2 regions of the Aliiroseovarius sp. genome follow, and region 1 is predicted to be linked to the other one. Evidence: riboswitches for the same ligand, from Rfam matches in the RefSeq annotation. Region 1 holds a riboswitch; the other holds the start of a gene.
The links. A riboswitch is a leader RNA that binds a small molecule or an ion and turns the genes downstream of it on or off. The one in region 1 is predicted to bind cobalamin.
Positions count from the first base shown of each region.

Region 2: it holds a riboswitch for cobalamin, as region 1 does, so the genes downstream of both, ACO07D_RS04340 (DUF1636 family protein) here and ACO07D_RS18615 (hypothetical protein) in region 1, are expected to answer to the same signal.

Region 1 is NZ_CBDDIE010000003.1:3,557,943-3,561,347, forward strand. Features, by position in the region: gene ACO07D_RS18610 (helicase HerA-like domain-containing protein) at 1-1,114, opposite strand, end outside; gene ACO07D_RS18615 (hypothetical protein) at 1,504-1,830, opposite strand; cobalamin riboswitch at 1,899-2,134, opposite strand; gene ACO07D_RS18620 (invasion associated locus B family protein) at 2,325-2,975, shown strand; gene ACO07D_RS18625 (beta-ketoacyl-[acyl-carrier-protein] synthase family protein) at 3,068-3,405, opposite strand, start outside.
Region 2 is NZ_CBDDIE010000003.1:644,152-647,556, forward strand. Features, by position in the region: gene cobO (cob(I)yrinic acid a,c-diamide adenosyltransferase) at 1-369, opposite strand, end outside; gene ACO07D_RS04335 (NnrS family protein) at 460-1,614, opposite strand; cobalamin riboswitch at 1,670-1,895, shown strand; gene ACO07D_RS04340 (DUF1636 family protein) at 1,998-2,408, shown strand; gene cobW (cobalamin biosynthesis protein CobW) at 2,405-3,405, shown strand, end outside.

The DNA of each region.
Region 1 (3,405 bases):
TGGACGTCACGGCCTCGCCCACGCCGACCTCGCGGATCGCGTCCTCGGTCTCGAAACGCGGGTTGTCGCGATAGGTCTCGGCGGCCTGGCGCAGCTCCTTGCGGTCCTTGGCGGTAAAGGCCCTGAGCGCATGCTGAATGCGGTTGCCGAGCTGACCCAGGATATCCTCGGGCACATCGGCCGGGTTCTGGGTGCAGAAATAGACGCCCACGCCCTTGGACCGGATGAGCCGCGCCACCTGTTCCACCTTGTCCAGCAGCGCCTTGGGCGCGTCATCGAACAGCAGATGCGCCTCGTCAAAGAAGAAGACCAGCTTGGGCTTGTCGGGATCCCCGACCTCGGGCAGTTCCTCGAACAGTTCCGACAACAGCCACAGAAGGAAGGTCGCGTAAAGCTTCGGCGAGCCCATCAGCTTGTCCGCCGCCAGGATCGAGATCCGCCCGCGCCCGTCTGTATCCGTGCGCATGATGTCGCTGAGTTCCAGCGCCGGTTCACCGAACAGCCGCGCGCCGCCCTGGTTTTCCAGCACCAGCAATGCCCGCTGGATCGCCCCAACCGAGCTGGCGGAGACATTGCCGTAGCGTAGGCTGAGGTCCTTGGAGTTCTGCCCAACCCAGACCAACAGCGCCTGCAGGTCCTTCAGGTCCAGCAGAGGCAGCCCCTGTTCATCCGCCACGCGGAAGGCGATATTCAGCACACCTTCCTGCGCCTCGGTCAGTTCCAGCAGCTGCGACAGCAGCAGCGGCCCCATCTCGGACACGGTGGTGCGGATCGGGTGCCCCTGGTCGCCATAGAGATCCCAGAAAGTCACCGGGAAGGCACCATACTTATAGTCGTCAAAGCCGATGGTTCCCGCCCGTTTCATGAAGGCGTCATGCAGCTTGAACCCCTCCGAGCCCGCGGCCGCCAGGCCCGACAGGTCCCCTTTCACATCCGACAGGAAAACCGGCACGCCCTGGGCAGCAAAGCCTTCGGCCAGGATCTGCAGAGTGACGGTCTTGCCGGTGCCGGTAGCCCCCGCGATCAGCCCGTGGCGGTTGGCATACTTCAGCAATAGTCCTTGTTTTTCAACGTATTCAGCCCCGCCGCCGCCAATGAAAATGCGCCCGTCCATATCGCTGCCCATGAGCCCGCCTCTACTTCCTGTGGAAAACTTCTGGGTTGAAAATACAAAATTAACCCTTCTGCGCTAGGGTGAAATCATCCGGGCAGTGTCCTCTTTCGCCCGGATGACTTCCTCCCTGTCAGACTGGCCGCGCCCCCGGGCGCGGCTTTTTTTCGAAAATGTTGAAAAACAACCACTTTCCCCTGTTGACCGATGCGACCAAACGTCATAGCGTTCCGACACAATATAAGCCGGCCGGTCCGGCAGGGAGTGAAAAATCAGGAAAGGGCCCTCATCCAGGGCCCTTTTTCTTTGTGCTTTTTCCAAGAAAATGATGGGGGCCGGAATATCGTTCCCGGCAGGTGGGTGCGCCAGCGGCGGCGCGACCAACCTTTGTGTCAACTCAGCGCCATCTCGACCTGACGGGTGGCAATGACCAAGCCGCGCCCGGCCTTGGCCGCCGCCCAAACCTCGTCCTCGGACAGGTCCGCATCCACATCCCCGGCCAGCCAGGCCTCGTCCCGCGTGGCGCGCCAAGCCAGGCGGCAGGGCCGCCCGCAGCCCGCCACATCCGCCGCGCCGGAGATTTCGAATTCCTCGTCCAGCGTGTCGCCCGCCGCACCGATGGCAGCGCTCAATCGTGTCAACAGAGCATGGCCCTGCAGGCAGGCCCCGCCTGTGATCGGACAGGTGGTGCAGATGATCGTTTCGTCTTTCCGGGTCATGTCGCCCTCCGCGCGTTGAAACGGGGTTTACGGGCGGACGGATCATCCACGCCGGGGCACCCCGCCCGGGTTGTCTACAGGCGATGGCAGGTCTCCTGACTTGCGGGTCATGGCTCGCCCGGCCCTTCCCGATCCTCTGCTCGAAAGCCTCGGATCAGTGGTCATGCCGGGGTGCTCGCCGCCTACAGTTGCGGGGGCAGTCGCGGAATTGGCGCCGTTGAACGGATCGTGGGCGCCGCACCGTGTTCCCTGATCGTCCGACACGCAGGGCGCGCCGAACGAAACCATCCTCTGCGCTCTAACACGGGCAGGTCGTGGTGTCAGGCGAATTTGCGTCACCTCCCGTCCGGAACGCGGCAAGCAAACACTGAACGGCCGGGGACACGCGGAATTCCCCCATGGCGCGTCAGGCAGTCGTTTTGCGCCTGACAGCCTGTTCCAGCCATGTTAAGCATCCGTCCGAACAGGTTCATGATAAACACAGGACATTGCACATGAAGGCAGATCTGTTGAAACCGCTTACCCTGGCCGCACTGTTTGCGCTGAGCACCGCTTCGACCGGCTGGGCACAGGACAGCGGCGAGGCCGCCCCGGCCGAAGGTGAAGACGCCGCAGCTGAGGCCGAGGCCGAAGCCGACGCCGGTGTGACCGGTCTGGACATGGGCACCGATGCGGAACGCCAGCCCGGCCAGATTTATGTCGCCGAGGTTCATGGCGATTGGGAGCGCCGCTGCGCCCACAACCCGGGCGGCGACGATCCGTGTCAGATGTATCAGCTGCTGAAGGACGCGGACGGAACGCCAGTCGCCGAGATCAACATCGTGCGCCTGCCCGAGGGCAGCCAGGCCCTGGCCGGGGCCACCTTTGTTGCCCCCCTGGAAACACTGCTGACCGAAAAGCTGACCATTGCCGTGGACAGTGGCGGTGGCAAGGAATACGCCTTCCGCGTCTGCACCGCACAGGGCTGCCTGGTTCAGCTGGGTTTTGGCCCCGCGGATATCGCGGCAATGAAGGCCGGTAGCGTGGCGACCGCCACTATCGTGCCCGCCGTCGCACCGGACCAGCGCGTGCAGCTGCCGATCTCGCTGACCGGCTTCACCGCCGCCTTTGACTCGCTGCAGCCGCCGGTTCTGCCGCAGCAATAAGCCGCCACAGGCCCAGACACGAAAACGCCGCCCTCGGGGCGGCGTTTTTTTATTGGATCCCTTTTAATGGACCACAACGGGGAAAGCGTCCCTCACGCCACCTTTCGCAAGGCCAACACCGCGTTCAGCCCGCCAAAGGCGAAGGCATTGGACAGTACCGCCTCGCATTCCATCTGGCGCGCCACGTTGGGCACCACATCCAGCGCACACTCCGGGTCCGGCTCCTCATAGCCGATCGTGGGGGCGATCACCCCTTCGCGCAGGGCCATGATACAGGCCAGCAGTTCCACCGCGCCGGTGCCGCCAATCAGGTGACCATGCATCGACTTGGTCGAGCTGATCATCAGGTCATCCGCGTGATGCCCGAAGGCATCGGCCACAGCCGCACATTCGGTCTTGTCATTGGCCGCCGTACCGGTACCATGAGCGT
Region 2 (3,405 bases), 2.9 Mb from region 1:
CGTCAGGATCATCTCCTTGGCCTTTTCCCACCCGGCCTTGGCGGCGGCAATGTCACGCGACTTGTCCTGGGTCTCCCAGGTAAAACCCTCGCCCATCGCATGGAACTGGCAAAGGTCCGAGAAATTTTCTTCGATCAGGGTCCGTTCACCGGTCTGCCAGCCGCCCTTGATGAACTGCACCACCGCCGAGGGCATGCCGTGGGCGATACAGCGCAGGATCATGCCGAAGCCCGAGCTCGACTTGCCCTTGCCGGGACCAGTGTGCACGATCACCAACCCCTTCTCGCCGGTCTTGGTTTCCATCATGCGGTCGCGTGCGGCCTTTTTCTTGGCCATCTTTGCAGCGTGGCGGGCGTTATCGTCGGTCATGGGCGGCCTCGTGTCCTGTCTGGTCGGAAACGGAGTAGAAGCGCAGCGCGCGCACACTGTCAATGCTGCCACCGACCAATCGCGCGGCTTTCACCGACGCGATCCGCTGAAAATCGGGCGCGGCACCGGATCGTGACAGCGGGTAAGCAGACCTGCCAAGAACAGCAGCCAAGCCAAGCTCCAGGCCAGGACGGCCGCGTCCTGCCAACCTGCCACCCGCATCACAATGGCCGCCTGAAGGCACCCGAAGGCGGGCAGCATCCAGGGGCGGGCCTCCAGCCCCAGCGCGCCACGCCGGGCCACCGGGCGGGCGGCGACAGCCATGATCAACGATGACATGGCCCCCATGATCATAGCATGGATCGCGTTGGGGGACGCGACCAGGTCCACCCCGATCAGGGCCGTGCCCCACAGCCCCAACCCCAGTGGCAGCCAGAGGAACCCAAGCGCCAACATGAGCAACAGGGGCTCCCTATGGGCCCGGCCAAGCGACCATGTGGGCAGGCGCACGGCCTGGGACAGGGCAGCGGTCAACAACGCAAACCCTGCCAGTTCGTCTCGGCCCCAGATCAGCAAAGCCGCTGCCAGCCCCAGCGCCGCGGCACCGATCCACCCAAGCAACGGCAGGTCCCTCCCGGCCGCCCGACCGCGTCGGCTGGCATCGGACTTCAGAAAGCCGAAGACCATACGCCCGCCGACCACCACCAGCAGGGCGGCAAACAGCAGAGGCGCCAGCAGAGGCGCCGCGTCGAAACCGCCCCCCAGCACTGACCCGACCAGCACCGTGCCAGAGGCGCCTCCGGCCAGACAAAGAAAACCGACATAAGCCCAGATCTTGGCGGTTGCGCCGCGAATCCCCTCACGCGCCAGCACCAGGGCCAGCGCCCAGAACACTGCGGCATTCGCACTGGCGAGCCAGGCAAGAGGCAGCATGTCCGAGATCAGCATAGACAGGCGCGCCACACCCCACAGCCCAGCCAGAAGAGCCACCGCAGCACCCGACACAGGCGCCCGCCCGGTCCAGCTGCTGCAGGCCGATGGCAGGTACCCCAACAGGGCCGCCGCGCCAAATCCGAATGTCATCTCATGCACATGCCACAGATAGGGATCGGCAACCTGGTCCAGGCTCGTCGGCAGGACATGCCAGATTGCCACCGACAACGCCGCCCAGATCGCCGTCAACGGGAACATGATCCGGTAACTCGCGGCCAAAGCCCCCCGGCCCGGCCAGTAACGCCCCGACATGTCGTTTTCCTGCAGCAATCCGACCCCCTTGATGCTTGACAACAATAAGCACTTGGCCACATCTGGCCTAGCTGGTTCCTGTCGTAAGGCAGGCGAAGAGGGAATGCGACAGGCCACCACAGGCCGAGGCGCAGCCGCCCCCGCGACCGTGAACAGAGAGGTCACCCGACCACTGGCCCCACAGGGTCGGGAAGGTGGGTGGCCATCGGAACAACACCCCCCGGGGTCCACACGTTTCGAACTCTGCAAGCCGGGAGACCTGCCAGCACTGTACGTAACGGGCGAACGGGGTGTATCGCGACCGGCTTGTCGGAACAGCGGTCTCGGACCGGTTCCCTGGCTGGCCTGCCCCCTTTCGCCACAGATTGGAAAGGGAAGGCACAATGGACGACATGGCCGAAATTGACGCCAAGGTCACCGTCACCGTCTGCACCACCTGCCGCGCCGGTGCCCCCACTGACGCCGAAGGCCCTCGCCCCGGGGCCCGTCTGCATGATGCTCTATCCGGCGCCCTGCCCGACCATGTCCGCATCCGCCCTGTCGAATGCCTGTCCGCCTGCTCGCGCGGCTGTTCCATGGTGATCGAAGGCGGGGCTGAACGCTGGACCTACATCTACGGCGACATGGACCCGGACACCCATGTACCCGCCATCGTTGAAGGCGTGACCGCCTATGCCGCCACCACCGACGGTGTCGTGCCCTGGCGTGAACGGCCCGAGATCTTCCGCAAGCAATCCATTGCCCGCATTCCCCCACAAGCCCCGCAGAAATCCACCAAGGAGGCCGCCGAATGAGCAACCTGTCGAAAACCCCCGTCACCGTGATCACCGGCTTCCTCGGCTCCGGCAAGACCACGCTGATCCGTCACCTGATGACCCACAACCAAGGCAAGCGCCTGGCGGTTCTGGTCAATGAATTCGGCACCGCCGGCGTGGATGGCGACATCCTGAAGAGCTGCGCGGATGAGAACTGCCCGGAAAACAACATCATGGAGCTGGCCAACGGCTGCATCTGCTGCACCGTGGCCGATGATTTCATCCCCACGATCGAAGCCCTGATGGCCCTGCCGGAAAAACCCGATCACATCCTGATCGAGACCTCGGGCCTGGCGCTGCCGAAACCGCTCCTGAAAGCCTTCGACTGGCCCGCAATCAAGTCGCGCATCACCGTGGACGGCGTGATCGCGCTGGCCGATGCCGAGGCCGTCGCCTCGGGCCAATTCGCCCCCGACCTTGATGCCGTTCAGGCCCAGCGCGAGGCCGATGATAGCCTGGACCACGAAACGCCCCTGTCCGAGGTGTTCGAGGATCAGGTCTCCTGCGCCGATATCGTGCTTCTGTCCAAAGCCGACCTGGCGGGCGAAGAGGGCCTCGCCAAGGCCCGTGCCGTGATTGAGGCCGAAGCCCCGCGCGAGCTGCCGATCATCCCGATGAGCGAAGGCGTGGTCGACCCGCGTGTCGTGCTGGGGCTGGAAGCCGCCGCCGAAGATGACCTCGACGCGCGTCCCAGCCACCATGACGGCCATCACGACCACGAACATGACGATTTCGACTCGATCGTCATCGACCTGGGCGAGGTCGCCAATCCCGAAACGCTGCAAGGCAATATCGAACGTCTGGCCCGCGAGCAGAAGATCCTGCGCGTGAAGGGCTATGTCGCCGTCGAAGGCAAGCCGATGCGCATGTTGGTGCAGGCGGTCGGCGCGCGGGTCCGCGCGCAATTCGACCAGCCTTGGGGGGCGCAGGAACGTCGCACCCAGCTGGTGGTCATTGCCGAACATCACGACATCAA